DNA from 3 places in the Bradyrhizobium paxllaeri genome. Region 1 is predicted to be linked to each of the others. Evidence: predicted binding sites of a transcription regulator. Region 1 holds the regulator's gene; each other region holds the start of a gene.
The links. Region 1 encodes LexA, which represses DNA repair genes until DNA is damaged. Its sites were predicted from a motif close to TGTTCNNNNTGTGTTCNG; they were not measured.

Region 2: uvrA (excinuclease ABC subunit UvrA) is a predicted target of LexA. The motif match lies at 4,457-4,474, and genes of this name have one in related genera.
Region 3: recA (recombinase RecA) is a predicted target of LexA. The motif match lies at 5,421-5,438, and genes of this name have one in related genera.

What each region holds. Positions count from the first base shown of each region.
Region 1 is NZ_CP042968.1:4,589,178-4,599,551, forward strand. Features, by position in the region: gene LMTR21_RS21915 (mandelate racemase/muconate lactonizing enzyme family protein) at 127-1,215, opposite strand; gene LMTR21_RS40945 (hypothetical protein) at 1,448-2,635, opposite strand; gene LMTR21_RS21930 (S41 family peptidase) at 2,889-4,223, opposite strand; gene LMTR21_RS21935 (NADH:flavin oxidoreductase/NADH oxidase) at 4,402-5,583, opposite strand; gene LMTR21_RS21940 (hypothetical protein) at 5,638-5,949, opposite strand; gene LMTR21_RS21945 (HAD family hydrolase) at 6,075-6,701, shown strand; gene LMTR21_RS21950 (molybdopterin molybdotransferase MoeA) at 6,728-7,939, shown strand; gene lexA (transcriptional repressor LexA) at 8,136-8,837, shown strand; gene LMTR21_RS21960 (hypothetical protein) at 9,069-9,491, shown strand; gene LMTR21_RS21965 (hypothetical protein) at 9,633-9,812, shown strand; gene LMTR21_RS21970 (ComEC/Rec2 family competence protein) at 9,819-10,374, opposite strand, start outside.
Region 2 is NZ_CP042968.1:4,486,335-4,496,708, forward strand. Features, by position in the region: gene gyrA (DNA gyrase subunit A) at 1-710, opposite strand, end outside; gene LMTR21_RS21425 (DUF2306 domain-containing protein) at 913-1,311, opposite strand; gene LMTR21_RS21430 (single-stranded DNA-binding protein) at 1,591-2,079, opposite strand; gene LMTR21_RS21435 (outer membrane protein) at 2,582-3,340, shown strand; gene LMTR21_RS21440 (outer membrane protein) at 3,565-4,308, shown strand; gene uvrA (excinuclease ABC subunit UvrA) at 4,562-7,546, shown strand; gene LMTR21_RS21450 (nuclear transport factor 2 family protein) at 7,700-8,071, opposite strand; gene LMTR21_RS21455 (YVTN family beta-propeller repeat protein) at 8,149-9,096, opposite strand; gene LMTR21_RS21460 (SRPBCC family protein) at 9,099-9,641, opposite strand; gene LMTR21_RS21465 (PRC-barrel domain-containing protein) at 9,871-10,197, opposite strand.
Region 3 is NZ_CP042968.1:3,189,144-3,199,517, forward strand. Features, by position in the region: gene LMTR21_RS15040 (hypothetical protein) at 140-424, shown strand; gene LMTR21_RS15045 (hypothetical protein) at 506-736, shown strand; gene LMTR21_RS15050 (PilZ domain-containing protein) at 852-1,190, shown strand; gene LMTR21_RS15055 (DUF6894 family protein) at 1,187-1,441, opposite strand; gene LMTR21_RS40855 (hypothetical protein) at 1,661-1,840, opposite strand; gene LMTR21_RS15065 (hypothetical protein) at 2,519-2,842, opposite strand; gene LMTR21_RS15070 (hypothetical protein) at 3,374-3,553, opposite strand; gene LMTR21_RS15075 (hypothetical protein) at 4,268-4,468, opposite strand; gene recA (recombinase RecA) at 5,542-6,633, shown strand; gene LMTR21_RS15085 (hypothetical protein) at 6,749-7,954, shown strand; gene gcvP (aminomethyl-transferring glycine dehydrogenase) at 7,913-10,374, opposite strand, start outside.

The DNA of each region.
Region 1 (10,374 bases):
AATAAGCGCCTTCATCGAAGTGACAAGTGCAACGTCACTCTCAATCCAAGTCACTGCAACCGAAACATTCATCGTGTTTGCAGCGCGGCGAGACGGGCGCTTGAAGGACGCGGCCGGTGTCTTCTGTTACTTCGACAGTCGCGCCAAGCCCTTCCAGTCGAACGTAATCCCGTGGCCGGGCCGCGTCGGCGCCAATGCCATGCCTTCGTTCAGGACAAGCGGGTGCTCGATGTAACTATCGAGCCCAAATCCGTGAGCTTCCAGATAGGAGCGGTTCGGGCAGGCCGCGAGCAAATGCACGGTGACGTCATGTGCGCCGTGGCTGGTAACCGGTAGATTGAAGGCTTCCGCCAGCCGCGCGATCTTCATGAAAGCCGTAACACCGCCGCAATTGGTGACATCGGGCTCGGGATAAGACACTGCGCCAGCGGCGATGTAATTCTTGAATTCCCAGAGCGAACGCAGGTTTTCTCCGGCCGCGATCGGAACCCCGCCGACAGCCATGATGCGGGCATGTCCGGCAATATCGTCGGGAATGATTGGTTCTTCCAGCCAGGTGAGATCGAAGGATTGCAACGCGCGCGCCGCGCGGATGGCTTCCTCGACCGTCCACTTCATGTTGGCGTCCGCCATCAGAGGAAAGCCACTGCCGAGATGTTGGCGCATCGCCTGCACGCGCGCGACGTCTGATGCGAGATCGGGACGGCCGACCTTCATCTTGATGGCGCGAAAGCCTTTCGCAATATTGTCGTCGGTCTGCTTCAAAAGCTTCTCGATGGAGAGATCGAGGTCGATCCCGCCGGCGTAGCAGGGCACGCGGGCGTCGAAGCCGCCGAGCAAGCGAAATAGCGGCAAACCGGCGCGGCGAGCCTTCAGGTCCCACAGTGCGATATCGAGCGCTGAAAGCGCAAGCACCGGCGGCCCGCCCCGCCCGCCGTAATGCAGGGCCCACCAGACGTGATGCCAGATGGCTTCGGTGTCGTCGGCGTCGCGGCCCTCGATCAGTTCGGGGATCTCCCGTTGGAGAATGTCTGCGATCGCGCCACCATTGCGGCCGACGGTGTATGTATATCCGACACCTTCGGCCCCGTCGGAGTCGCGGACACGGCACGTCACCAGCTCGAACGCTTTGAGTTCGCCGTGCGTGCTGTCGGACAGGGTAACGGCCAACGGGATCCGGTAGAGTCCGGCCTCGGTTGTCTTAATAAGAGCCATTGCGTTTCCACTCGGTCTTTTTATTTCACGTTAAGTCGATCTTGGCCGCGAAGCAATTGCGTGCAGCGCATCCTCATCTGGAACCGACGCGGTCGGGCCGGCTATCGGTTGCGGGCGTAGCCCGCATGAGCGCATGCGGTATGCGGGACCGCTTGACGTACCGAATCCGGATGTCGCGCAGCCTGTCATCGGGCGCGCATTCGCGCGACCCGTGCGTCGCTTGCTGCGACGGCTACAGCCGCGCCTTCTGTGCGAGCGGCACCCGAAACGTCTTGAAGCCCTTGATATCGGGAAACCCCTCAGCCGCTTCGCGCGAGGCCAGAGTCAGGACCGCGGCCGGGACTTCGCCGCTGATCAGGCGGTCGATCGCGCCTCGCTGTCCTTCGCTGAACTGAACTTCCGCGGCGCCCGCCGCCATGAACGCAGCGCTGACGCGGCCGCTGGAAGCGGATTGCTTCTCCTCGATCGCGATGGTCTTGTTGTTCAGATCGGATAGCGAACCGATCTCCGGACGTGCCAGCACCAGCGCGACCAGATTGTCCGACTCGTCCGGCGATGCCGATGCCGTCTTCGTGGTGTCGCGGGCCGGCTCGATTTCCGGATTGTCCAGATTGTTGGCCGCTTCTCGGCCTGTTCCGATCGCCGTGACGAGATCGGCCAGGCCCGTCGCTTCCACCAGTTGCTGCTGCAGGGTTCGTGTCTCGGGAGCACTGGCGGCCGCGGCAGGCGTTGCGGCGGTCTCTGGCGCAGCGGGAGCCGCAGCGAGTTCGAGCGTGGCCGGCGGCGGCAAGATGACCTCGGACTTCACTTCCGACTCGGTCTTGGCTTCGGACTTCGCCTCAGACTTGGCTTCAGAGCTGGCTTCAGAACTGGCCTCGGCCTTCACCTCCGACTTCGCTTCAGATTTGGGAGCCTCCGCGGGCTGCGACGGGGCGATGGCGGCTGCCTGGCTCGGCGCCGGCTTCTGAGGGATTTCCAATTTGCGCTCTGGCGTCTGGCCGCCGGCGACGGCCTTGTCGCGGGCCACGGGCGGCGCAGCCGATGGAATGTTCTTGCCGGCTGCAGCGAGGCTGGGTGCGGCGGCCTTCTTGGCGTTCGACGGCCTGGTCTTCGCTGCCGCCATGTGGCTGCGCGGCGCCGACCGTGGCGCTGGTGCGGCCTGCCTTGTCACGCGGGACGGAGTGGCGCGTTCGATGCTCGCTGGTTCCGCCTCAACCGGCGCCACGACGACAGGCTCGCGCTGCTCCCGGTGGCGCGCGGACAAGGCCCGATCAGACCAGGCCATGTAGGACTGGCAGGCGCGGTTGCACGGCTTCCCGTCGATGTAAACGATGTCGGGCGAATCCAGTGGATTGGCCTGCAGGGCTCCGCTCGAACAAAGCGACAGGCTCAGGGCCAGCAAGGTCCATTTTTTCGACATGACCACTCCATTCAACGCGCCAGGTGTTTGGCGCGAGCTACGGTTGGATGGAGATGAGGTTTCAAAAAAAGTGGTCGTGTTCCGAATTGGTGCCTGCGTCTCGACGATGCCGTTTCAGCAGCCGCAACGCGCCACATTCGGAATCAATTGTCGGCGCCAAGAAGCCAGGTAGCCCGCATGAGCGGAGCGATATGCGGGACAGACGAAGATCCCGGATATCGCTTCGCTCATCCGGGCTACGATTGCCGCGAATTTAATTCGGAACCGCCCGCTTCGCGGCCGTCACCGCGTTCGCGTTCACGCTGCCGCCGCGTAAGAGGTTGAAGGCGGCAGTGAGCGCCTTGTCGTCCTTTTCGTTCGGCGGGACGTAGGCTTGCGAACCGGTCTGCTCGGCGCCATCAGCGGCGAGGTGACCGCGCATCGAGGCTTCGCCCTTCAGATCGGTGCGGCCCTTGAGCTCGTCCGGCACGTCCTGCAGCACCTCGATGTCGGGCGCGATGCCCTGGGCCTGGATCGAGCGGCCGGACGGCGTGAAGTAGCGCGCCGTGGTCAGCGCCAGCGCACCGTTGCCGGCGCCCAGCGGAATGATGGTCTGCACCGAGCCCTTGCCGAAAGTGCGCGTGCCGACCAGGGTCGCGCGCTTGTGGTCACGCAGCGCGCCGGCCACGATCTCGGAGGCGGAAGCCGAACCGCCGTTGATCAGCACCACCAGCGGCTTGCCCTTGGTGATGTCGCCGCCGCGCGCGGTGAAGCGCTGAGTTTCCTCCGAGGTGCGGCCGCGGGTCGAGACCACCTCGCCCCGGTTCATGAAGGCGCTCGACACCGAAACGGCCTGGTCGAGCAGCCCGCCGGGATTGTTGCGGAGGTCGACGACATAGCCCGCAAGTTTCTCCGACGGAATTTCCTTGGAGATGCTGGCGATCGCCTTCTTCAGGCCGTCGGTGGTCTGCTCGTTGAAGCGGGTGATCCTGATGTAGCCGACATCGCCGCCATCGGCTTTGAAGCGAACCGGCCGCACCCGGATGATCTCGCGCACGATGGCGACATCGATCGGCGCGGCGGCGCCCTTGCGCATGACCTTGAGCCGGATCTTGCTGTTGGCGGGGCCCTTCATCCGGGCGACCGCCTGTTCGAGGCTCATGCCCTGAATCTGCTCGTCGTCGATTTGGGTGATCACGTCGCCCGACAGCATGCCGGCTTTCGCGGCGGGCGTCTCGTCGATCGGCGTCACTACCTTGACGAGACCGTCTTCCATCGTGACCTCGATGCCGAGCCCGCCGAACTCACCATGGGTAGTCTCCTGCATGTCGCTCCAGCCCTTCTCATTCATGTAACGCGAATGAGGATCGAGCGCGGAGATCATGCCGTTGATGGCGCCTTCCATCAGCTTGGAATCGTCGGGCTTCTCGACATAGCTGGTCTTGATCCGCTCGAACACGCTGCCGAACAGATTGAGCTGGTTATAGGTGTCGGAACGGGCCGCGGCCTTCGCCGCCGCCACCAGATTCGTCCCCTGCGGTCCGGCCACGAGAACGGTCAGACACGCGCCCGTCACGGTGCCGAGAAGAAAGGCGATATTCCTGCGCATCGTGGGGCGTCCCTTTGTCTCTACGGACGCCCACCATCCCATGTGAATCGGCGCCCCTGTCCCAGCCCCACCAACTCACAATGGCTTTTTGGTCGGATCAAGGCACGCCGGCCCGCGGCAATACGGACGTTTTCAGGTGTGTCGTTTGCGCTCGGGCCGGCTTATGAATTTGAGATCGCTACGAATTCGAAGCCGCTTGATCGGCCCCCTGCAGGCCGGTTTGCCAGGTGGAGGGCCGGGTTCCAAAACCGCGCTTGGCGCGGGTGCCGAGCCAGTAGCCGAATTGCGGCGGAACGTTGCGGAACGGGCCCTCGACGCCGAGTTTGAGCGCGGCATCCATCGGCCAGTTGGGATTGTTGAGGATTTCCCGCCCGACCGCGATCAGATCGGCCTGCCCGTCCCGCAGGATCTGCTCGGCCTGGTCGCCATGGATGATGAGGCCGACCGCCATGGTCATGATCTCGGCCTGCCGCCGGACATATTCCGACAGCGGCACCTGATAGCTGTATTTGATCTCCTTGCCCAGGATCGGCGCCATTTCGGAGATGCCGCCGGAGGAGCAGTCGATGACGTCGACGCCTTTTGCCTTCAGGATTTTGGCCAGCCGCGCGCTCAGCTCCGGCCCCCAGCCGGCATTGTCCTCGACCGACAGGCGGACGAATAGCGGCTTGTGGTCGGGCCAGTGCGTCCGCACCGCCTCCGTCACCTCGATCAGGAAGCGCATGCGACCCGCTTCCGAACCGCCATATTCGTCGCTGCGCTGGTTGGACCGCTCCGACAGGAACTCATGCACGAGGTAGCCATGGGCGCCGTGCAGCTCCAGCACGTCAAAACCCGCCTCATGCGCGCGCCGCGCCGCCTGCCCCCAGGCCTGCACCACGTCCTTCACTTCGCCGGTTTCGAGCGCGCGCGGCACCGGCCATTTCTCGCTATGGGCGATCGCGCTCGGCGCCACCGGCTGCCAGGCGTCCCAATCCTCGATATCAGGCGTTCGCTGCAGCGGGCGGTCGCCCTCCCACGGTCGGCTTGCGCGCGCCTTGCGACCGGAATGGCCGAGCTGAATGCCGGCGACCGCGTTCTGCTGCTTGATGAACTGGACGAGGCGGCCCAGCGGCGCGATGAACTTGTCATCCCAGATGCCGAGATCGCCGACGGTGCCGCAGCCGCGCCGCTCGACCTTGGTCGATTCCACCACCACGAGGCCGGCCCCGCCGGCGGCAAACTTGCCGGCATTCATCAGGTGCCAGTCGGTCGGAAAGCCCTTCTCGGCCGAATATTGATGCATCGGCGGCACCACGATGCGGTTCTTCAGCGTGAGGCCCCGGATCGTCATCGGGGAAAACAGCAGCGTTTCCGTCATGCTTGCCTCGCCTCGCGGACATCATTGTCCCGGCACGGCGCCGGGATGTGTCTTCTATTTTGCGTTTGTGCCGGTCTTGGTATCCGCGGATTTGGCCTTCGGCTTCGCTGCCGCGGCCTTGTCGGCCTTTGGCGCGCTGTTGTCGCCGCGCATGGTTCCCCAGGGATCGCTGCTCTTCTGTTGTTCCGGAATATTGCCGAGCGACCGCTTGTAGGCACGCTCGGCGTCCCTCTCTGCCGCGACTTCCGCCGGCGTCTTGGGCTTGTCCTCCTCGCCATATCTGGCGGGACCTTTTTGGGCCAAGGCAGGTCCGGCCAGCAACGAGATCACTGCCGCAGCGCCCAAAATTCTACCCAGGATTTTCATGCCACCACTCCCTGTTCGACCCCACGCTTAGCACAGCTCGCGCACCGGCTTAAGCGCCGGATTGGGCAGGGGCGTAAATCGCCGTGGCCGTTGCCGAGGCCAGTCGAGTTTTGTAAACGACTGCCATGAATTTGCCGCCCGCGCCCCACTCCGTCGATGCCTTGCTGTTCGACCTCGGCCGTGTCGTGCTCAATATCAGTTTCGACCAGGTGATGGCCTGCTGGGCGGGGCATGCGGGCTGCGCGCCTGCCGACCTCGCCGGCCGCTTTGTCGTCAACGACAGTTTCAAGCATCACGAGACCGGCCGGATCGACGACGCCGCGTTCTTTGCAAACCTGCGCCAGTCGCTCGGCATCGGCATCACCGACGCGCAGTTCCTGGAGGGTTGGAACGCGATCTTCACCGGCGAGATGCCCGGCATTGCACCGCTGTTGGCCGGCGCGGCCAAGCGCCTGCCGCTCTACGCCTTTTCCAACACCAATCCGGCCCATGTCGCGCATTTTTCGCAGGCCTATGCCGGTGTGCTCGGCCATTTCCGCGAGATCTTCCTGTCCTCCAGCATCGGTTTGCGCAAACCCGACGCGGAGGCCTATGATCACGTGATAAAGGCGATCGGCGTGCCGGCGTCGCGGATTCTGTTCTTCGACGATTCAGCCGCCAACATCGAAGGTGCGCGGGCGCGCGGCCTTTCTGCCATCCACGTGACATCGACGGATGACGTGGCCAGGGCACTGACTGCGCTTGGAATCTAGCGCTGGAATTTGACGGAGGTCTGCCCGTGGCCTTGATGCCTGTCGCCGATGCGCTTGCCGCGATCCTTGCCGGCGCTGACGCGTTGCCCGAAGAAATGGTGGCCCTCGATGCCGCCCACCACCGCATCCTCGCGCGCGACGTCGCCGCGCGACGGACGCAGCCACCGCAGGCGATGTCAGCGATGGACGGCTATGCGGTGCGTACGGCGGATGCCGCCGGCGCCGGCGCGCGGCTGAAGGTGATCGGCGAGGTCGCCGCCGGCCGCCCGTTCGAGCGCAAGGTCGGCCAAAGCGAGGCGGTACGGATCTTCACCGGTGGCGTGATCCCCGACGGTGCCGACGCCGTCATCATCCAGGAAGACACGGCAGCCGACGGCGATCACATCACCATCACGGAAGCCGCGGTTCGGGGACGGCACATCCGCGCCGCCGGCGTCGACTTCCGCGAGGGCGACGTGCTGCTCACGCGCGGGCGTTGCCTCAGCGACCGCGACCTGTCGCTCGCCGCCGGCATGAACTACCCGGAGCTTGCGGTGCACCGCCGCCCGAAGGTCGCTGTTCTCGCGACCGGCGACGAGTTAGTGATGCCCGGCGAAAACCCCGGCCCCGGCCAGATCGTCTATTCCAACGGCTATGGCCTGCGGGCGCTGGCCCGCGCCGAAGGCGCCGACGTCGTCGATCTCGGCATCGCCGCCGACACCGTTGCCGCGACCACCGAAGGCATCCGCCGCGCCAGCGAGGCCGACGCGGACATCCTGATCACCATGGGGGGCGCCTCGGTCGGCGACCACGACCTGGTCAAGCGCTCGCTGGAGGCCGAAGGCGTCGCGATGGCGTTCTGGCGGATCGCGATGCGGCCGGGCAAGCCGATGATGCACGGGCGGCTCGGCGCGATGCGGGTGATCGGCCTGCCCGGCAATCCCGTCTCTTCCTATGTCTGCGGCTTCCTGTTTCTGGTGCCGCTGATTCGCGCATTATCGGGCCGCGACCACGTCCATCACGTCAGAGAAAGCGCCCTGCTCGGCCGCGACCTCGCCGCCAACGACCAGCGCGAGGATTATCTGCGCGCGCGCCTCGAGGCGCGCGAAGACGGCACGCTGATCGCTGTGCCGGTGAACCATCAGGACTCCTCGCTCTTGGGGAATCTCGCTGCGGCACAGGCATTAGTGATACGTCCGCCATTCGCGCCGGCGGCGCCCAAGGGCTCGTCGTGCGAGCTGTTGCGGCTGCCGGAATGACGCCACAGGGCGCGTCTCGGACAGAAACCTTGACGCGTTCACCTGAAATTAAGTGGTTGCGGAACACATATCGAACATATAGTGTCCGTTCATGATTTGTTTCGACTGCTGGTGTCTCTGCCTGGGAGTTTGGGCGCTCCCGCCATCTGGGCGCTGAAGATTCGAAACGACGACGCCAACCGGGGAATTGCTCGCGATGCTTACGCGCAAACAGTATGAACTTCTGCGTTTCATCAATGAACGGCTGAAAGAGGCCGGCGTGCCGCCTTCATTCGACGAGATGAAGGACGCGCTCGACCTGCGCTCGAAATCCGGAATCCACCGCCTCATTACGGCGCTGGAGGAGCGCGGCTTCATCCGCCGCCTGCCCAACCGCGCCCGCGCCATCGAAGTCATCAAGCTGCCGGAGCTCGCCGCTGCCGGCAATGGCCGCCGCGGCTTCACGCCGAGTGTGATCGAAGGCACGCTCGGCAAGCGTACAGTGAGCTTGCCCGCCGCCGAGGATGACGGCAATCGCCCGGTCGCGGTGCCCGTGATGGGCCGGATCGCCGCCGGCACGCCGATCGAGGCGCTGCAGACCCGCAGCCACACCATCAGCGTGCCGCCCGATATGCTCGGCTCGGGCGAGCATTACGCGCTCGAAGTACGCGGCGATTCCATGGTCGAGGCCGGCATCCTCGACGGCGACATGGCGCTGATTCAGCGCAACGAGACCGCCGACACCGGCGACATCGTGGTGGCGCTGATCGACGAGGAGGAAGCTACGCTGAAACGCTTCCGCCGCCGCGGCGCCTCCATCGCGCTGGAGCCTGCCAACGCCGCCTATGAAGTCCGCATCCTGCCGCCGAACCGGGTCCGGATTCAGGGCAGGCTGATCGGCCTTTACCGCAAGTACTGAACAATGTGCCGTCCTGCAGACATCCGTAAGAACCCCGGCCGTTCCTCGGCCGGGGTTTTTTGCTGCGGGCGTGGAACCAATGCGCGTTATCGCGTTTGTGAATTTGGCGCAGTGGGTCAGTCGCAGAATTGCCCAGAAACAAGAAAAGACTCTGCGCCATGTCCACTCTGATAGGGGCCTGTGCCTCCTTGAAAGACACGGGTCAGCTATCTCAAATGAGGGAGCCATCCGATGTGTGACTATAGCCTGCATGCTGTGGCTACCCGGCCTGCCCAGGTCGGCGAGACGCTGATCACCACGACGTTCCGCGGTACATCGACCCGCGGCTTTGCGTCGGAACGCGAGCCAGCAGTGGCGGTCTGCATGCTTCCCGGCACCGAACTGGCGTTCGCCGAGGACGTCAAATACGACAACCGCTGGATCTGGACGCGAACCACCGACTGGCGGGTCGGCAAGTTCAATCAGATCGAACCCGAAGTCGCCGACCGTCATCATGACGCGATCGAATTTCCCGATGGAAGCCATGTGCTGGTGACGCAACTTTGCGAAGGCCAGCGCGCGACCGTGCTGCAATTGCCGGTGGTTCAGACCGGTGGCGAGCGTGCACCAAAGGTGACGGAAGCGCGTCCAGCCGCTTCGATCGTGACTGGATAGACGAGACGCGCATGCGATCCGCCGGTTCAGGCCGGCGGATCATGGTGATGTGTTTTTCAAAATCCGACACCGAGGGGGCAACCGGTGGTCAACAAGGTTACATGGCAAAGGGCTGGACGCGTCACCGAGCCCGGACGTTACATGTTCAGATACGGCTGGCTCACGATCACGGCCGAAGATCTTGCGGTCTGGCAGCAATTTCCCGACGCATCGTTCACGCTGGTCAACCTGCCGTCACCTCCCGACGCACCGGAAGAATTCCACCTCGGCGCGTTCGAGATACCGGCCCATCCGTCCAGCCCCCCCATCGACGAGCACTGACGTTCCCTACTCCTCGGCCTGAAGGTCCGCCTCGGCCGGCGTCGCATCGACGGCGCGGGGCGGCACGACGCGCGGGGCCAGAACGTTGGCGTCGGCCTCACCAGCGTCCGCAACGGCGGGCGACCACGGGCGGTCGATCCCTCGCGGTTTCGCCGCCTCGACGACAAATCCGTCGCGGCCTCGCCGCAGCGTCATGGCGCCCTGCCGCCGCAGCCGCTCGGCATCGATCACGGAAGCCGCGCAGGAAGCAGGCGCCTGCCGCAGCGTTACAATCAGCGCCGCGCGCTCGCAATCGTCGGCCAGGGCCTCGGGCCTGAACGCCTGCGCGACCAGGCCGCCGCCGGCGGACGGCATCACGCAGCCGAAATCATCGCAGGAGACGCCTGACGTGAGCGAGGCATCGGCTGCGGTGCGCGCATCGGCATCCGCCGCCAGCCACTCCTTCAAGAGGAAAACGTCCCGAGAGCCCTTGGCCGCGTGCATCAGATGCAGCCTTCCATCCTGGCCGCGGACGCCGACATGGCGGCCGTCGGCGGAGATCAGGATATCCGGCTGCGGCGCC
Region 2 (10,374 bases), 100 kb from region 1:
TGGCGGCCCAGGATGATGCCTCCGGTCGGGAAATCCGGTCCGGGGACGATGTTGATGAGGTCGTCGATGCCGAGCGCCGGGTTGTCGATCAGCGCCACGCAGGCGTCGATGACTTCGCCGAGATTGTGCGGCGGGATGTTGGTCGCCATGCCGACTGCGATGCCGCCGGCGCCGTTGACCAGAAGATTCGGGAATTTCGCCGGCAGGACCGACGGCTCTTTTTCGGAAGAGTCGTAGTTCGGCTGGAAGTCGACGGTATCCTTGTCGATGTCATCGAGCAGGGTCTGCGCGATCTTGGTGAGGCGGGATTCGGTGTAGCGCATGGCCGCCGCCATATCGCCGTCCACCGAGCCGAAATTGCCCTGGCCGTCGATCAGCGGCACGCGCATGGAAAAATCCTGCGCCATGCGCACGAGCGCGTCATAGACCGACTGGTCGCCGTGGGGATGGTATTTACCGATGACGTCGCCGACCGTGCGCGCCGACTTGCGGTACGGCTTGTTCCACTCGAAACCGTTCTCATGCATCGCGTAGAGAATGCGCCGATGCACCGGTTTCAATCCGTCGCGCGCATCGGGGAGCGCACGCGCCACGATCACGCTCATGGCGTAATCGAGATAGGAACGTTTCATCTCGTCGAGGATGGAAACGGGACGGATGTCAGAGTGCTCCGGCGGCTCGCCGGGCTTGTCGTCTTCGTTGTCGGACAAAGGGGAATCCAGTCAGTTCTCAGTCGGGAATCATATAGCGCATCGGGGGTCCGATAACCACCCCGTAGCTTTCAGGAGGAGCTGTTTTTCCGCTCGTTTTTTCATGGACTTACGGCATCGCAAGAAGGTTTTTTGGCTGCTGCTGGAACGGCCATTTCCGGGCCGGAACGAAGCCGTCAAAACGGTGTTTTATTACCTCTTTCTATGGGCCGAAAACCACCGCATGCATGATCCGGCCCGGCAGGAAGGTGAACACGCCGGCGACGATCAGCGCGCCGAAGAAGATCGAGATCATCGCCTTCTTGTGCGCGCCGGCATTGTGCCGGCGGGCATGCAGCACCGCGAGCACCAGCATGATCGGCGCAAAGATCGAGAGCAGATGAATTGGGCTGAACGGTCCGAGCAGACGGATCTCGTGGATCCAGAACGAACTGATTGCGACCGTAAACATCAGCACCACCCAGATCCAGCCGATGGTCCGGTGCGGCAACGTCCCTTTTGGTGCGGCGAACTGAACTATGCCAAGTGCAAACGCCGCCATCGCGGCGAAGGCGTGTAGCGGGATGGTCCCGGGGGCCTCCAGCAGCGGTGCGAGGCTCATCGGTAGGCGCTCCAGATCCGATTGGCGTTCGGGGCTGGGAGCAGCTTAGGTGAAATACCTCATGTAAATATTAAAACCATAACGGCCGGGGCGAACCGGCCGCACGCTCAGATCGCAAATACGCCCACAAGCGCAGTCAGCCGAATGCCGCTCGTTCTTGCATCGGCGCATTGAAGTAGGCCCGGCGCAAAGCCCGTTCCCGCCAACGAATTTCCTGCGAGGGCAATGTGCCGCCGGAACGCCCTGCTCCAGAACGAGCCTTCACTAGAAGACCCTGCGCTAGAACGGGATGTCGTCGTCCATGTCGCTGTTGCGGCCGCCGGCCGCTACCGCCCGCCGCGGTGCCGACGAGACCGGACCGCTGGAGCCGAAATCGCCTCCGTCGTCGGAGCCGAAGCTGCCGCCTCCGCCGCCGCCGCGGCCATCAAGCATGGTCAGGGTCGAGTTGAAACCCTGCAGCACGACTTCGGTCGAGTATTTCTCGACGCCGCTCTGGTCGGTCCATTTGCGGGTCTGCAGCGCGCCCTCGATGTAAACCTTGGCGCCCTTCTTCAGATACTGCTCGACAATCTTGCAAAGCGGTTCGGAGAAGATCACGACGCGGTGCCACTCGGTCTTTTCCTTGCGCTCGCCGGTGCCCTTGTCGCGCCAGGTCTCCGAGGTCGCGATGCTCAGATTGGCGATCGGCCGCCCGTCCTGTGTACGCCGGATCTCCGGATCCTTGCCGAGGTTGCCGACCAGAATCACCTTGTTCACACTTCCCGCCATCGCCGCTCTCCACTCGATATCGCCGGCAAAAATCACTGGCCCGGCGGCTGTCGCCGGACGTTCTTCAATTCTTGACCTGCCGCTTGACCTGTCGCCTGTCCGCTTTGGACATCCGAACCGGACCCTATACGCTCGCAGGCCCCGCTGACTTGGCGATCCCTCGCCAAGCCGGCGGTTATCCACATATAGCATCGCCCGGACGCGCGTTCCAGCTTTGTTCCCGCCAACACCCACTAGGGCCTGGCCGCGACGTTACAACCGCCAAGCGAATTCCGGGAACCCACGGAGAGCCGAAATGGAACCCGAAAGCCCCCTTTTCGGTTCCAATTATACCAGCGTAATCATGGTGTTGTGCATATAACTTGGCTCTCACCTGTTGCACCCGGGACACGCCATTTTCGCGCGAGTCGCGATATAGAATTACCCATCGGCGCGGGCGTTCGCGTCATCACGGCAACGCTTCGGGACCAACGGGAAGCGGGCAAGAGCTGGAGATCAGAGGATGAAGAAGTTTCTGTTAGGTACGGTTGCTCTCATCGCGTTTGCTGCGCCTGCGGCCGCCGCCGACCTTGCGGCGCGCCCCTATACCAAGGCGCCGCCGGCGCCGGTCGCCGTGGTGTATGACTGGAGCGGTTTCTACATCGGCGCCAACGGCGGCTGGGGTTCGAGCCGCAAGTGCTGGGATCTCACCAACGACGGCATCGGTCCTATCGTTCCGGCCTTCCCCGAAGGCTGTCACGATGCAACCGGCGGCACCGCCGGCGGTCAGCTCGGCTATCGCTGGCAGGCCGGCACTTGGGTGTTCGGTCTTGAAGGCCAGGGCAACTGGGCCGACTTCCAGGGCAACAATGTGAGCCTGTTCGATCCGACGCTCCGCAACGAGTCGCGCATTGATGCGTTCGGCCTGATCACGGGCCAGGTCGGTTGGGCCGCCAATAACGTTCTGTTCTACGTCAAGGGCGGTGCGGCCGTTACGGGGGATCGTTTCCGCATCCGTGATACTGCCACGGGCGCCGTGGTTGCCACCACCGGTGACGACACCCGCTGGGGTGGCGTAGTCGGCGCGGGCCTCGAATTCGGCTTTGCCCCCAACTGGTCGGCCGGCATTGAATACAACCACCTGTTCATGCAGGACCGCACCCACGACTTCATCACTGTGGGGGGACTCGCCTTCGGCAGCGATCGCATCCGCCAGGACGTCGATCTCGTCACCGTGCGTGTGAACTACCGGTGGGGTGGCCCGGTGATTGCGAGGTACTGATCTACGCCTTCACCGAAGATGAAAAGGCCGGCCTCGCGCCGGCCTTTTTGTTTGGTTGTACCCCGACAAGGTCGGCACCAGCTATGGTTGCATAATGCCCACATTTGCCGCGGATGTGGTTTTTCGGCGACAGCAATTTGCGGGAACATCGCGCTATATGACGAAGCAACCTCAAATTGACGGCTGAGGAAATTGTTGCGTTGGGCCGCGAAAGGAAAAAGAACGTGAAAAAGATTCTGCTGACCACCACCGGTTTGATCGCGCTTGGGATGGCGCCCGCGATCGCCGCCGACCTTGCTGCCCGGCCTTACACCAAGGCGCCCGCGATGGTCGCGGCTGTGTATGACTGGAGCGGATTCTACATCGGCGCGAACGGCGGCTGGGGCACGAGCCACAACTGCTGGACCAACACCGCAATTGGCGGCGTTCCGGTGGCGCCGACTTCCGAAGGATGCCACGACGCTGACGGCGGCACGATCGGTGGTCAGGTCGGCTATCGCTGGCAGGCCGGCAACTGGGTGTTCGGTCTCGAAGCGCAGGGCAACTGGGCTGACTTCAGTGGCTCGAACGCCATTGCGCCGTTCGCCAGCAACCGCACCAAGATCGACGCATTCGGCCTGTTCACCGGCCAGGTCGGCTACGCCGCCAACAACGTCCTGTTCTACGTCAAGGGCGGTGCTGCGGTGACCGACAACCGCTACGAAAGCGTGTTCTTCGGCACGGTGTTCGATCGCTCCGAGCAGACCCGCTGGGGTGGCACGGTTGGCGCTGGCGTGGAATACGCCTTCGCTCCGAACTGGTCGTTCGGCGTCGAATATAACCATCTGTTCATGGGCACCAATAACTACAACTTCCGTACCGTCGTCGGGGGCATCAACACCCGCAACGACGACATCAAGCAGGACGCTGACATCGTCACCGCCCGCATCAACTACCGCTTCGGCGGTCCGACGGTCGCGCGGTACTGATCCCCGCATCACCTGAGTTCCCAAGATCGAGAAAAGGCCGGCCTTGCGCCGGCCTTTTTTTGCGCGGCACTGCTGACTGCTGCTGCCAAAAATATCTCGGCGAAAACAATCCGTTGATGATTCGCGCTCGGCACTGGATATTCCCCATCGTTCTTCCTATGTTCCGACTTTCAATCATCGGCGCCTGATCCCGGTTCGCTCCGGCAATGCGCGCCCAACGTGGCGCGCGACCTGCGCGCCTGGAAATGCCGATATGGACGAAGTGCTAAGGGCGAAGCGCCAACAGAACGCCGGCTCCGCGTCGCGTGCGATCACCATTCGTGGAGCGCGCGAGCACAATCTCAAGAACGTCGATCTCGAGATTCCCCGCGACAGACTGGTCGTGTTCACCGGCCTCTCCGGCTCCGGCAAATCCTCGCTCGCCTTCGACACCATCTATGCCGAAGGCCAGCGGCGCTACGTCGAATCGCTCTCGGCCTATGCGCGTCAGTTTCTGGAGATGATGCAGAAGCCGGATGTCGACCAGATCGACGGCCTCTCGCCGGCGATCTCGATCGAGCAGAAGACGACGTCAAAGAACCCGCGCTCGACCGTCGGCACCGTCACCGAGATCTACGACTATATGCGCCTGTTGTGGGCGCGCGTCGGCGTGCCCTATTCGCCGGCCACGGGCCTGCCGATCGAAAGTCAGACCGTCTCGCAGATGGTCGACCGCGTGCTGGCGCTGCCCGAAGGCACCCGCCTCTATCTGCTGGCGCCGGTCGTGCGCGGCCGCAAGGGCGAATACAAGAAAGAGATCGCCGAATGGCTCAAGAAGGGTTTTCAGCGCGTCAAGATCGACGGCACGTTCTATGAGCTTTCCGACGCGCCTGTTCTCGACAAGAAATTCCCGCACGATATCGACGTCGTGGTCGACCGCATCGTGGTCCGCCCGGATCTCGGCCAGCGCCTCGCCGAAAGTTTTGAGACGGCGCTGAAGCTCGCCGAGGGCCTGGCTGTGATCGAATATGCCGATGCTCCGGCGGGCGCGGCGGAAGAGAAGAAGTCCGACAAGAAGACGGCGAAGATTCACGACAAGAGCGGGCCCGAGCGCATTCTGTTCTCGGAAAAATTCGCCTGCCCGGTTTCCGGCTTCACTATCCCAGAGATCGAGCCGCGGCTGTTTTCGTTCAACAATCCCTACGGCGCCTGCCCCGCCTGTGGCGGCCTCGGCGTCGAGCAGCATATCGATGAGGATCTCGTCATTCCCGACAAGGAGCTGACCTTGCGCAAGGGTGCGATCGCGCCCTGGGCGAAATCGTCCTCGCCCTATTACATCCAGACGCTGACGGCGCTCGGCAAATTCTACAAGTTCACGCTCGACACCAAGTGGAAGGACCTGCCGAAGAAGACGCAGGCAGCGCTGCTGCACGGCTCCGGCGACGACGAGATCAAATTCTCCTATGAGGACGGCGTCCGCTCTTACGACACCAAGAAGCCGTTCGAGGGCGTCATCACCAATCTCGAGCGCCGCTATCGCGAGACCGAGAGCGAGTGGGCGCGCGAGGAGCTGGCAAAGTATTTCTCCGACATTCCCTGCGCGGGCTGCAACGGCCATCGCCTCAAGCCGGAGTCGCTCTGCGTCAAGATCGGCGGCAAGCACATCGGCGAGATTTCCGAATTGTCGGTGAAGCGCGCCGGTGAATGGTTCGAGAGCGTGCCGAAGGCGCTCAACGCCCAGCAGAACGAGATCGCCGTGCGCGTGCTGAAGGAGATCCGCGAGCGGCTGTCCTTCCTGCTCGACGTCGGCCTGAATTACCTCACCCTCTCCCGCTCCTCCGGCACGCTATCCGGCGGCGAGAGCCAGCGCATCCGCCTCGCCTCGCAGATCGGCTCGGGGTTGACCGGCGTGCTCTACGTGCTGGACGAGCCCTCGATCGGCCTGCATCAGCGCGACAATGCGCGGCTGTTGGAAACGCTGAAGCGGCTACGCGACCTCGGCAATACCGTGATCGTGGTCGAGCATGACGAGGACGCGATCCGCCTCGCGGATTACGTGCTCGACATCGGCCCCGGCGCCGGCATGCATGGCGGCCACATCGTGGCGCAAGGTACGCCGGCCGAGGTCATGAAGAATCCGAAATCGCTGACGGGCAAATATCTCACCGGCGAGTTGTCGGTGGCGATCCCCGAGCGCCGGCCGCCGAACCATCGCCGCACCATCAAGGTCGTCAACGCCCGCGGCAACAACCTGAAAAACGTCTCGGCGGAAATTCCGCTGGGCTTGTTCACCTGCGTCACCGGCGTCTCCGGCGGCGGCAAGTCGACGCTGCTGATCGACACGCTCTACAAGGCGATTGCGCGAAAGCTCAACAACGCCAGCGAAGGCGCGGCGCCGCACGACCGCATCGAGGGGCTGGAGCATATCGACAAGATCATCGACATCGACCAGTCACCGATCGGCCGTACGCCACGTTCGAATCCGGCGACCTATACCGGCGCGTTCACGCCGATCCGCGAATGGTTCGCCGGCCTGCCCGAAGCCAAGGCGCGCGGCTACGAGCCCGGCCGCTTCTCCTTCAACGTCAAGGGCGGCCGCTGCGAGGCCTGCCAGGGCGACGGCGTCATCAAGATCGAGATGCACTTTTTACCCGACGTCTACGTCACCTGCGACACCTGCAAGGGCAAGCGCTACAACCGCGAGACGCTCGAAGTCCTGTTCAAGGGCAAGTCGATCTCGGACGTGCTCGACATGACGGTGGAAGAAGCCGCCGAATTCTTCAAGGCCGTCCCCCGCGTCCGCGAAACCTTCAAGACGCTGCACCGCGTCGGCCTGGATTACATCCATGTCGGCCAGCAGGCGACGACGCTGTCCGGCGGCGAAGCCCAGCGTGTCAAACTGGCCAAAGAACTCTCAAAGCGCGCCACCGGCCGCACGCTCTACATCCTCGACGAGCCCACGACGGGCCTGCACTTCCACGACGTCGCAAAGCTCCTCGAAGTGCTGCACGAGCTGGTCGCCCAGGGCAACACGGTCGTCGTGATCGAGCACAATCTCGAAGTCATCAAAACTGCCGACTGGGTCATCGACCTCGGCCCCGAAGGCGGCGATGGCGGCGGCGAAATCGTCGCCTGGGGCCCGCCGGAGGATATCGTCAAGGCGCCGCGGAGCTACACGGGCAAATTCCTGGCCCCGGTGCTGAAGAAGGCGGATGGGAAACCGAGGAAGAGCGCGGGAGCGAGTGAGGCGGCGGAGTGAGCTTTTGCTTAGCTAACTATGACCATAGTACAGCAAGCTGCAACGAACTTTGACCTCCAATTTGTGTATTACACAATCGGAATGGGTCGGGTGGGCTGTCGCCGCACGCGGCAGTCGCTTCGCTCTACCACCCTCCAGCCCTACCTCGGACTCTTACTCCACGATCTTCCAATATGAGTCCTTGCGGATTACCTTGCCGTTGCGAAACGTGTAGAAGTCACAACCTTGGACCTCTTTTCTCGCTCCCTCGCGGGTGGTGCCTGTGAGGGTCCATTTAGAGATGCCAGTATCGGTAGCCGAATCCACAAAATGTTCATCGTTGCCGTAGTGGACATCAGGCAAGCCTTCAAAGCGTATTGCCAATGCTTCTCGTACGTTCTGTTTTCCCTCGAAACGAGAACCCCAAGGTTTGCTTCCCCTCGGCATTTCCAGGACACAATCGTCAGCAAAGAACGTCATGATGCGATCAAGGTCATGTGCGTTGAAGGCCGTGCATAGCTCGGTCAGTGTCGATCGAATGTCCATTCGTTCGTCTCCCGCGTTCGGATTATCGATGACTGCTCATGCGTGTTCCGAAATATTAATGGGCGCCGACCGGGGCTCTACCGCCTGAGAAACGCCCCGAATGCCCTTGGCCCGTCGCCGACCTTGATCTCACCTACGACCTTCAGCTCGACGGCATCGATCACGCTGATCGAGTTGCTCTCCCAATTTGCCACGATAACGCGCCGCCCATCCGCCGTCGCCGCGATCCCTTCCGGATAATCGCCCACGGTGATGCGCTTGACCAGCGACAGCGTTGCGAGATCGAACACGGTGACGGTGCCGTCATACTGGTCGGTGACGAAGCCACGGCCCTGGGCCAGCGCGACGGCATAGGGGCGCAAGCCCGTCTTCACGCGGCCGATCTCTCGGGCCTGCTCAATATCGATCACCGAGACGTCGTTCGATCCGACATTGGCGGTGTAGGCGTGCCGGCCCTCGGCATCGATCGTTATGCCGAACGGGCGCGTTCCGACCTTGATGGTGGCGCGCCGCTCGCGCGAGGCGGTATCGATCACGGACACGCTGTCGGCATCGCGGTCCGCGGAGAGCAGCAGCCGACCATCCGGCGTCACTGCAAGCCCCGACGGCGAGGCGCCGACCGTGATGTTTGCAATCACACGCTGCTCCCTGGGATCGACCACCCGCACCGAAGCGGCGTACCAGTCGGCGACATAGACGGTGGCGCCATCCGGCGTCACGGCGACACCGAGCGGACCGCCGCCGACGTCGATCTTGCCGACGACGCGGCGTGCGGCGGCATCGACCACCGTCAGCGCCTTGGTGTCCGGGCTCGTCACATAGGCGAAGCGTCCGTCCGGCGTGATGGCGACACCCGCCGGCTTGCCGCCGATCGCGATGGTCGCGACCGGCTGCAAGGATGTGAGATCCACGACCGTCAGGTTTTCGCTGAGCTGGTTGGTGACGAACGCCTCTTCGGCCCAACCTTGCCCGGCCAAGGCGGAGCCGATGCCGGCGGCGAGCGCCGCCAGAACCACGGCCCGCACGATCAGCTTCCGCTCTCGACCTTCTTCTTCAGCGCCTCGAGGCCCGCGCGATAGAGCCCGCTCACTGCTTTCACCGCGGCCTCGTCGCTCAGTTCCGGCGGCGGGTCGTTGTTCGGAAAACCGCGATAGAATGCGCCGGCCCATTCCAGGCTGCTCCCCTTGCCGTCGGCGCTGGGCGTGACCGTCAGGGTGGACGAATAGTTGGTGACCGGCAGCACCTTCACGTCAACGGCGGTGATCCGATAGGAATAGGTCATCTTCTCGGCGTCGTATTTGTAGAGTTCCTCATCGACCGTCGCGCCACCCGCCAGCGTCAATCGCCGCGTGGCCTCGATCGCGTTGCCTTTCGCACCCTCGGTTTTGCTGACCGGCTGCAGCCAGCTCATGTCCTGGAAATTGCCGATCACCGCCCACACCTTGGCCGGCGGCGCGTTGATCTCGATCGACTCCCGCACCTTCTGGCGGGTCGGCCCGTGCGCCCAGGCTGTCCCCATTACCGCCAGCGCCATCACCACGGCGCCCGCCCTCGCAATCGTCACTCTCATGTCGTTTCCCCAATGTTTCGTTGGCCCCGCGTCGGCGCGCGTTGGCGAATAGCGTACCGCATTTTCGTGCCAAAGAAGGCTGGTTCGTGGCGCTGCCGGGAGGCGGTAATGCAGGATGGGTGGAGCGACGTTGTCCGCCGGAAGCGATACCGATCGCGCTTTTACGGCGCGAACGAGGGCCGCATCGCGCCGCTTGGGAACTCAGAAGCCCGCAGCCGCAAATGCCGTTCTACACCGTCCAGTAATGCGGATGAGGCCTTGAGCGATCACCCCAATCGAAGGCTTCTTCATCGAGCTCGGATGGACCCGTGCGCAGATCCTCCAGCGTCACGTCGGATTGGTAGGCCTGACGCGCGGGATCAAATCGGAGGGCGTCCCAGCGGATCGGACAATGATGGTGGCTGCCGAGCAGTCCGCCGGTCTTGATCACGGCGTAGGCAACCGTTCCGCTCACCTTGTCGAGCATCAGCCGCTCAATCGAGCCAAGTCTTGTGCCGTCGCGGCCGTACACGTTCACACGCTCGACGCGATCGCTGGGCACCAGGGTATGAGGCATGGCGTCCTCCCTGTTTTCCCTTGTTCGGCCGATATAATAGCACAACCGGGCCCGTCGTGGTTGCCTCACCCTGCGACAAAGTCTGCCGTTGTGCAGGATGGGTGGAGCGCAGCGATACCCATCAGGATAGCCGTGCGATGCAGAATGATGGGTTTCGCTTACGCTCTACCCATCCTT
Region 3 (10,374 bases), 1.4 Mb from region 1:
GTCATTTGCAGCGATTGAGCGCCATCGCCGCAAATTGCGCGATTTCCGGCATCGAACCAAAGGTGGGGAGCGCTTGGCGAGGCGGTTGCGCCGGTGGTATCTTTCCCGAAACGCCGAAAGCGTCCCAAAGGAGAGCGTCATGAGAGTGCTGAGCGCGGCCGTGGTGGTGGTGTTGTTGACGATGCCGGCCTACGCGCAGATGTCGACCCCCAACATCAACCTGATGCCTGAGTTCCAGTCCAAATCGCCGGAGGAGAAGGAGGCGGATGCGATCAAGGATAAGGCCTACAAGGAATCCTTGAGGAAGATTCCCGATGCCAAGGCCTCTTCCGATCCCTGGGGTACCGTGCGCAGCACCGATACGCCCAAGGCCGCCGCGCCCACCAAGCAGTCGAAGAGCAAGACCGGCACCAGCAGCCAGTAATGCCTCGCGACAACGGCGAGTAGGATTCGCTCGTCGCGCCCCCTATATTTGACCTGTCGTCATCGTGTCTGGAGTTGCGACATGGTCTTTCGTCCGCGCGATCTCGCGAGTCGGATGGCCGGCCGGCGCAAGCCGGGCGACGGCTATCTGCGCGAGACGTTTACGCTGCCGCGCGACCAAGCGAGGGCGCGGGCGCGCGATTTCCTCACCCGCTATCCCAAGGCCGCCTATATGAGCTCGGTCGAGAGCTGGCGCGAGCTGCCTGGCGGCGAGATCGAATTCACGATGCGCCGGCTCGCCAGCGCCGATTAGGCTTAAGGTTCCGTTCGGTTCCGACGGAATTATCATCGACACCCCGATTTTTGCCGAATTCCGATAACTCGGTATTCAGGTGTTCCTCCTAGTATTTCTACGTACTGGAGAAACCATGGCGAGAGACCGCAAAGACCTGGGGGCCCGCAAATTCGTTCGGGTCGACCTGCACAAGCAGGGGTTCCTGATTCCGGCGCCGGATGCGCCATGGATCCAGTGCTACATCCTCGACATATCAGACAACGGCGCCTGTCTTGATGTCGGCGACCTCGCTGTGCCGAAAATGTTCGGCCTGTCGCTGACGGCAGGCGGCGAGGTGCGGCGGGTCTGCACGTTGATCTGGCGCAGGGGCGAACTGGTCGGCGTCCGATTCGTATCGGCGAAGGAACTTCGGGGTGAGATGGCGCCGCCTGGCGAAGGCGATGCCGCTTCACGGAAGGCGTCCGCTAACTAGCGTTCGTCTTGATTCGTCTCCTGCAGCGTCTCCGCGACCAGGCGAATCCGGAACACCGGCTTTTTGGATTCATCCAGCAATTCCATCTGCCACTCGGCATTTTCAGAGAGCTTCCGGGAAACATCCGCGATCATGTCGCCGCAGACGCCGGTCATTTCCTTCCAGGCGGCGTTATGGTCGACAAATTCCGCGCCGTCATTGCTGACGCATGCATCCTCGCCATGTCGAACGCGGAAGAAAAAGACCGGCATGGCAAGCTGACCAAATGCAAAATGGGCCGCTGCCGGCCCGTGCTCCCCCAAAAGCGCTGCGGGAGTGGATTCCTGGCGTGTCGAAAGATCAATACCGGGTTTTTACGGGCCCAAGCACGTTGCCGGGCATATAAATCAGGTTATCCCTCAACCCTAACCTGATGTAATTGCTAAGAAACCTCTTCCATGAAGGGCCCGCGGAAGCAGCCGATCGACGGGTTATTCCCGTTCGGCTTTTTTTAGCTCCCGATCGATCCGGAGCTGGACCCGCCGGATTGCAAGCAGATTGAGCTTGGCTTCGGTCTTTCCTGCGACCACCCGCTCCCCGATTCGGAATTGCCATTTCCAGATGCCCGGAGCGATCGCGGTTACGCTATACTCGACGCCCTTGTGAATCATATAAGAATCCCGCTGCGGCTCCCCACCGCTTCAAAATTCAATCCCCGTACTTAAAATTGCAATTGGCATTCGGTACAGCTAGACAGAGCGTCCGTCACGTGCCGCCCTTGAACAGCGGCGAAGGGAGCGCGGGAGGTTGGAGGTACCTGCGCGGCCCCAATCCAAGGCGTTAGCATGGCGCGCCGTTGCGTCAGCTCGCGATCATTCTTCAAATGCGACGCACGGCAAATAGCACCGGCGTTGGTCGTCTGTTCGATAAATAACGGTCGCCGCGCGGGGGTGTGCGCGGCGAAGTCCTTCTCCGCTGTAGGCGTTTCAACCCCGCGGACGCGTTAAAATTCCCGGCTGTCCCGTTTTTATGCCCCGTAAAAAGCACTGCGCCGCGCAAGCGGAATATCGTCGCTTGGCGGCGCAGGCCTATTCCCCGAGTATGCAATTGCCCAGGCAAAAATTTGTCTGGGCGAGACGAAAAAGGTTCAACGCCTTCAGGCGAATTTTCCGGGCGACGAATTTCGTCTTGGCAATGGCGCGCTGAAGCGGGCGGCTTGCGCGGTGCGCATCTGCTCGCGAGGGCGGGGTGGTCCTCCAGATTTTCCCCGCCGTCGGCGACCTCGCTGCATAGCTCCATGCGGTGGGGTCGTTGGGCTGGCGCCGACGGCCAGCTCTTCGGATCCTGCGTTAGATCCTGGCCATGCCGTCGTAGTGTCTGCCGCTATAGGGACCGATATGAACACCGGTCTTCATGCACTCCGTCTTGGCGGCCGTGCACATCTGAACCCTGTCGGATCGGTCGGCGGAATCGCGAATACAGGAAGCCGCGTAGGCGCTGCAGGTGTGCGGGATCGCGCGGCGGTTCATTTGCCTGACGTAAGCGGCCGCGCGGCCACCATCGGACGACTGGCAACACTTGCCGTTCATTTTAGAGGCAGACGCGGGCGCAAGCGGGGACGACAGGACAAGGCCAGATGCGGCAAGCGACAGGATGACAGCGGCGATCTTCATTCGGCTCTCCCTTCCCGATGTTGTTATGCGCGGCATACAACCACGGCGGACGAGAGACGTCGTCTAACGATTCGGCAATGTGGGAGGATTTGGCTGAGCCGACCGAACGCATGCTCGACTACGGACAGGGACGCAGTAGAGCAGACGACGCGTTTGCAGGGGAGAAGAGCGCCGGTGGGCTGCCGCTCTCAATCCTGACGCGATGGATAAGGTTGCCGCGACGGAATGTGGGTTCGCGACGGTGCGTCTCCCGGCCGGACGGGCGGCGGCACTCGCGCGGGCTCCGGTGAGCGGTTGAGACTCAAGAGCCGTGTGAGGAGAGCGGCGCCATGGCGTTGAAGCATTGGCAGGAAGGGTTCGTAGGCGAGGGCGGTCATTTGTATCTGCATGTACGATGCATACCGCGCGCGCCTTGACGGACGGTGCAGGTAAAGCTGCAAGCACATCTAAAATTGTAAGCGACCTCGCGTCTCCCTTGCAGACCTGGCCCACAAACGATGAGGCCGCCCCGGTGGCGGCCTCATCGGAGAGCTAGCCTTTCGGCCGCTCTACATCAGGCGCCCGGGGGCTGGCGTCCGGCGCCTCTTCCCTTCTGGCCGAAAGGTCGGCGGCCTTGTCGAGAAAGCCCGCTGCGATATCCGGATCCGTGGTGGCCATTGCAAACTTGAGAAAGGTTGCCGCTTGTTCCGTCAGGTATTTTTTTCCCGGCACAATACTGGTTCCCCGTTACTACTCTTCGCGCTGCACCCGATGCGATTACGCACTGCGGCGGAATCCGTTCCGGAGAAAAAGTACAAAAGTGAACTTAGGGCGGGCGTGCCACACACGATCGCCCCGTTCGGGCCCGTGGCGGCAATGGAACGGGGCGGTCCGGCCAGTTCCGACCGTCAGCCCTCGCTCAGAAGCTTGCCGGTTTCCTTGTGGATGAAATGAAGCCGGGTGCAGGCCAGGCAGAGGACGGACACATACGAATTGGGCCCGTCCTCCGGGGCGGTCGCCGGAAGCCAATGCTGAACGTTGGTGCCCAGCCGCGGACATTTGAACAGGATGTGTCGGCCCATGGGCGAGAAATATGCCGGGCCTCCAGGGCCGGGTCACTTCCGTATATTTGCGTAGTTGGGGCTGGGCGGCCGGAAGGAGGCGTCGTTCTCATGGGGCGAGCATGCGGCAAAATGCAACCAGAATGCTCCCTAGGCTTCGGGTATGAAAACTCCGTGGTGTTACGGAATCCCCAGTGCCCTTCAAAAGTTCTATGGTGGCTGTTGCCGGGGCTGCTTTTCATCCCGAACCAATTTGTACCGGCTGGGGGCCGCCTGCGAGGCGGCCCTTTCATTTTTGCGTGCAGGCGGACCACGGCTTGCGAAGCGAGGCTGCCGGATCACGCCGGCGCCGTCCTCGCACAGTACTTGCCTGAGGCGGCCTTCTTCAGATCGGGGCTTTCAGACCGGGCGAAGCCAACCATTCGCTGATGTGTATAGCGGTTTCGTTCTGCCGGATTCGGCGCAGGACATTGTCCCGGGCGAGGCCTGGTTCGAGCGTCTCAGCCTGCGCGTGCAACTGAGCCGTATCTTCGGCCAGTCGCTGTTCTAGCGTTGATGTCTGTGTGAAACGGCGACGCTTTCGCATGCGCTGTTCCTTTCCACTGGGAGGAAGGCGGGAGCGCAATGAGGCGTTCTCATCACCGATAGAAGCCAAACACCGTGCGGTGATGATTCATAATGGATCACAGGCGGGTGCAGTTCTGTCCACTTGTGTACGCAGCGCGAGTTAACTTTAGACTGGGACACGGCCTCGGAATACGGACGGTGCCCCTGTCCTTCTATCCGGATATGCCGCCCCAACTCTCACAGGACTACTCGCAGAGGAGAGGGCTCGTAATGAAAGAGGCTGCCAATTTGAGGCGGCCTCCGGATGTCCGTCATGATCTGATTTTTGCTTGTCGTCCCGGACCACCCCGCCTGACGCATTCATTGATTTTGTTGTCCATGAGTTCGATCTCGGCGTTAGAGGGTACGTTGCAGTGGCTGGTCGGGATCGTGAAGCTAAAATACGGACCGCCATGGGTCGGTGCTGGCCGAATCCGGCTACTCCCCAGTTCAAATCAAGGTCAGCGAAAGCGACAATGTCGGAAGCCGGACAGACGGGACCGGAATTGCGATCTAATGCGGGGCCGGGCGGCCGGGATCGTACCCCAGCAATTGCTGGCTCAGGGAAGACGGCTGCCATGATGGATCGATCCCACGAGATCCCACAGGACCTCCGTATTCTCGTCCGCATTGTCTCAGCTTGCACATTAGGTCTCTGGGCATTTGCAGCAGGCTTGCTGATCGGGGTCTTTCTGTTTTCGTGACCAAGGGCTGGTGCGGGTGCGGTGCTGGCCGAAACCGGCCACTCCGTCTTTCAAGACGGGCCAACGAACTGACCCCGGTAAATGGTGCCGGGGGCTTTTGTCCGGGCTTTCGGGGGGAAAACCGCTAGTGGGCGGCATGCTTGATGTTTTTCCCGGAAGGAGAGCAAATCCGCAATAGTTCAACTTAGGATAGCGATGTCTAAATACGGACGGCGCCCGAGGGGCGAAAAGAACATATTGCGAACATAGAACAAACGTGGTACGAGATTCCTAGACGAAATAGCACCAAAAAAAGCCTCTCGCCGCCGTTTGTCCCGCTCGCGAATCCCCGCCATAAGGAGCACGTAATATGTCCGCCACTGCCCTGCGTATCGTTGAAGGATCCTCCATGGATAAGACCAAGGCCCTGTCCGCCGCGCTCTCCCAGATCGAGCGCCAGTTCGGCAAGGGCTCGGTGATGAAGCTGGGCAAGAACGACCGCTCGATGGACATCGAGACCGTGTCGACGGGCTCGCTCGGGCTCGACATCGCGCTCGGCGTCGGCGGGCTGCCGAAGGGGCGGGTGGTGGAAATCTACGGGCCGGAATCCTCCGGCAAGACCACGCTGGCGCTGCATTGTGTGGCCGAGGGACAGCGCAAGGGCGGCATCTGCGCCTTCATCGACGCCGAACACGCGCTCGATCCGGTCTATGCCCGCAAGCTCGGCGTCAACATCGACGAACTCCTGATCTCGCAGCCCGACACCGGCGAGCAGGCGCTGGAAATCTGCGACACGCTGGTGCGCTCGGGCGCGATCGACGTGCTGGTGGTCGACTCGGTGGCGGCCCTGGTGCCGAAGGCCGAACTCGAGGGCGAGATGGGCGATGCGCTGCCGGGCCTGCAGGCGCGGCTGATGAGCCAGGCGCTGCGCAAGCTCACCGCCTCGATCAACAAGTCCAACACCATGGTGATCTTCATCAACCAGATCCGCATGAAGATCGGCGTGATGTACGGCTCGCCGGAAACCACCACCGGCGGCAACGCCTTGAAATTTTACGCCTCTGTCCGCCTCGACATCCGCCGCATCGGCGCGATCAAGGAGCGCGACGAGGTCGTCGGCAACACTACCCGCGTCAAGGTGGTGAAGAACAAGCTGGCGCCGCCCTTCAAGCAGGTCGAGTTCGACATCATGTATGGTGAGGGCGTCTCCAAGATGGGCGAAATCCTCGACCTCGGCGTCAAGGCCGGCATCGTCGAAAAGTCCGGCGCCTGGTTCTCCTATGACAGCCAACGGCTCGGGCAGGGGCGCGAGAACGCAAAGGCGTTCCTCAAGGCCAATCCCGACATGACCGGCAAGATCGAGCTGGCGATCCGCCAGAACTCCGGCCTGATCGCCGAGCAGATCCTCGCCGGTCCCGCCGAGCGCGACGCCGACGGCGAGGAGCCGGCGGACGACGAATAAGTTTCAGAAACGCTTCAGGGGTTAAGGCCTGAAACGTGACGGACGGGTGCTGTAGACGTTGAGTTGCCGACGTCTTCAGCGCCCGTTTTGTTTTTGTGTATCGTCGGAGAATGCAATGAAGCCTCTGATCCTGACCGGCTGGCTGATGCCGGACTTTACAAGGGATGACTTCGCTGACCTCGCGCTGGATCTGGCTTTCTTCGACTTCGTCTGGGGACCGCAACCCTCGCCGGATGCACTCGCAGCCCACCTCGGTCCCCGCACTCCAAGCCACAGCCACGAGGGAGCCACACACTGGTCGGACTGGGGCGGTGGTCAGTGGAAACAGAGCAAAAGCAGGAAGTACCGTGATCTCAGCCTGGCTGAATTCTGCCAGCAATACGAAACCGTCGAACTATGGTTTGACGTGCGGCCGAAAGCGCAACTGAAACTGATCTGGCTGCTCGATTATTTCCGCTCTTATCCGGAAACCGTTGGCAGGTTGAAGCTGCGTCTTGTCGATCTGGAGATGATCGGGCTCGAAAAATTTGGCCGGTGGGACCCGCCGGCCGTTGACGTCACGGAAAAGGAATTGGCGACAGCGAGCGCCGCCTGGCAGGCTTGGCGATCGCCCACGCCGCTAGCCTGCTTCGATCTGCTGCGAACTGATTTGAGCGCGTTGCCGCTGCTAAAGCAAGTGTTGGTGGATATGCTTGAAGAACTGCCATCGGCATCGACCGGGCTTGGCGCCAGCGAAATGCGGATGCTGGAGATGATCGCGAGGGGATATTCACTTACCAATGCGCTTTTCCATCTCCGGCAACTTCGTCACACCTATGTATTCGGCGAGTTTGAACTCGGCAATTTGCTGGAGGGCCTTGCGCACGGCCCGATGCCAGCCGTGGCCGGCCTCGATGATGAACTGCGCACGACCAGACGAGATAACTACAGGGCCCGGGACGAGGCCTACAAGCGGAGCGAGCTTTCGCTGACAGAGTTCGGCAAAGCCATCGTCGCCCACAAGGAGGATTTTTCCCGTCACAACCCGAATCGATCGCTGGTGGGGCGGCACCAGGCTCACCAACGATCATCTGTGGCGATGGGATCAAGTCCTGGTCGCGCCGTAGCGCCATCATTGTGCCGCGTCTGCGGTGATAGCCGTGATGGGTTTCGCTCTCGCTCTACCCATCCTGTCGTATTGTTGCGCTGTCATTCCGGGGCGCATCGGAGATGCGAACCCGGAATCTCGAGATTCCGGGTTCGCGCTAAGGCGCGCCCCGGAATGACGGGCTTTCGCCCGTCACTCCGCCGCTTGCGCGTAGTCCGCCACCGGCGGACATGAGCACACCAGATTGCGGTCGCCATAGACGTTGTCGACGCGCCCGACCGGGCTCCAGTATTTGTCCGTGCGCGAGACGCCATCGGGGAAACAACCCGTGGCGCGGCCATAGGGACGATTCCATGCATCATCGACAATGTCGTGCACGGTGTGTGGGGCGTGGCGGAGCGGCGAGGCTTCAACCTTCCAGCGGCCGATTTCGATCTCCGTGATCTCGCTTCGAATCGCGATCATGGCATCGCAGAAGCGATCGATTTCGGCCTTCGATTCCGATTCGGTCGGCTCGATCATCAGCGTGCCCGCCACCGGGAAGCTCATGGTCGGCGCGTGGAAGCCGTAATCGATCAGCCGCTTTGCGATATCGTCGACGGTGACGCCGCTGGTCGTCTTCAACGCGCGGGGATCGACGATGCATTCATGCGCGACGCGGCCCTTGGCGTTCCTGTAAAGCACCGGGAAGTGCGGATCGAGTCTATCAGCGATGTAGTTGGCGTTGAGGATCGCGATCTCGGTGGCGCGCGTGAGGCCTTCGCCTGACATCATCAAAATGTAGATGTAGGAGATGGTCAGGATCGACGCCGAGCCGAACGGCGCCGCCGACACCGGACCGACGGAGGCCGGCGCGGTGCCATCCGTGGCAGGATGGCCGGGCAGGTAGGGTGCCAGATGCGCCTTGACGCCGATCGGGCCCATGCCCGGGCCGCCGCCGCCATGCGGGATGCAGAACGTCTTGTGCAGATTGAGATGGCTGACATCAGCGCCGTAATCGCCGGGTCGCGACAGGCCGACCTGCGCGTTCATGTTGGCGCCGTCGAGATAGACCTGGCCGCCATGGCTGTGGACGATGTCGCAGATCTCGGTGATGTGCTCCTCGAACACGCCGTGCGTCGAGGGATAGGTGATCATCACGGCGGCGAGATTCTTCGAATGCTTCTCCGCCTTGGCGCGGAGGTCGTCGACGTCGACGTCGCCGCGTGCGTCGCAGGCGGTCACCACCACCTCCATGCCGACCATATGGGCGGATGCCGGATTGGTGCCGTGCGCGGAGGAGGGGATCAGGCACACCTTGCGGTGCGGCTCGCCGCGCGCCGCGTGATAGGCGCGGATTGCCAAGAGCCCGGCATATTCGCCCTGCGCGCCCGAATTCGGCTGCAGCGAGATCGCGTCATAACCGGTGATGTCGCACAGCGCTTTTTCGAGCCGCCTGAACAGCACGTGATAACCCTTGGCCTGCTCGGATGGCGCGAACGGATGCAGCGAGCCGAACTCCGGCCACGTCAGCGGGATCATTTCCGTGGTCGCGTTCAACTTCATCGTGCAGGAGCCGAGCGGGATCATGGCGCGGTCGAGCGCGAGGTCGCGATCGCTGAGCTTGCGCATGTAGCGGAGCAGCTCGGTCTCGGAACGGTGCGTGTGGAACACGGGATGGGTAAGAAACGCACTGTCGCGTTTCAGGGCGGCGGGCAATGCCTCGCGCGCGGTCATCTCGAATTCGGCATAGGACAGCTTGCCGCCGAAGGCGCGCCACACCGCCTCGACGGTATCAGGCGTCGTGGCCTCATCCAGCGCGATGCCGAGCGTGCCGTCGCCCAGGCGCAGATTGATTTTCTCGGCATGCGCCCGGAGGACGATCTCGCCCTGCTTGGCCCCGACATCCACCGTCACGGTGTCGAAGAACGCCTCGCTCTTCAATGCAAAGCCGAGCTTGCGCAGGCCCGCTGCCAGCACCACCGCGCGCCGGTGCACGGTGCGCGCGATATGCGTCAGCCCTTCGGGGCCGTGATAGACCGCGTACATCGAGGCGATCACCGCCAGCAGCACCTGCGCGGTGCAGATGTTGGAGGTGGCTTTCTCGCGGCGGATGTGCTGCTCGCGGGTCTGCAGCGCGAGCCGATAGGCCGGCGCGCCGCGCGAATCCACGGACAGACCGACGATGCGGCCGGGCAGCGAGCGCTTCAGCGCGTCGCGCACCGCCATATAGGCCGCGTGCGGGCCGCCGTAACCCATCGGCACGCCGAACCGCTGCGCCGAGCCGATGGCGATATCGGCGCCGAGTTCGCCCGGCGAGGCGATCAGCGTCAGCGCCAGGAGATCGGCGGCGACGACCGCGATCGCGCCCTTGGCGCGCAGCGCCGCGATCGCCGGCTGCAGGTTGCGCACCGCGCCTGATGTACCCGGGTACTGCAGCAGGCCGCCGAACACGTCGGCCTTGTCGAGATCGGCGAGGGGATCGCCGACGACGAGAGTCCAGCCCAACGGCGCGGCGCGGGTGCGCAGCACCGCGAGCGTCTGCGGGTGCACTTCCGAATCGACGAAGAACGACTTGGTCTTGACCTGTGATGCGCGCTCGGCGAGCGCCATAGCTTCTGCCGCGGCGGTGCCCTCGTCGAGCAGCGAGGCGTTGGCGACGTCGAGCCCGGTGA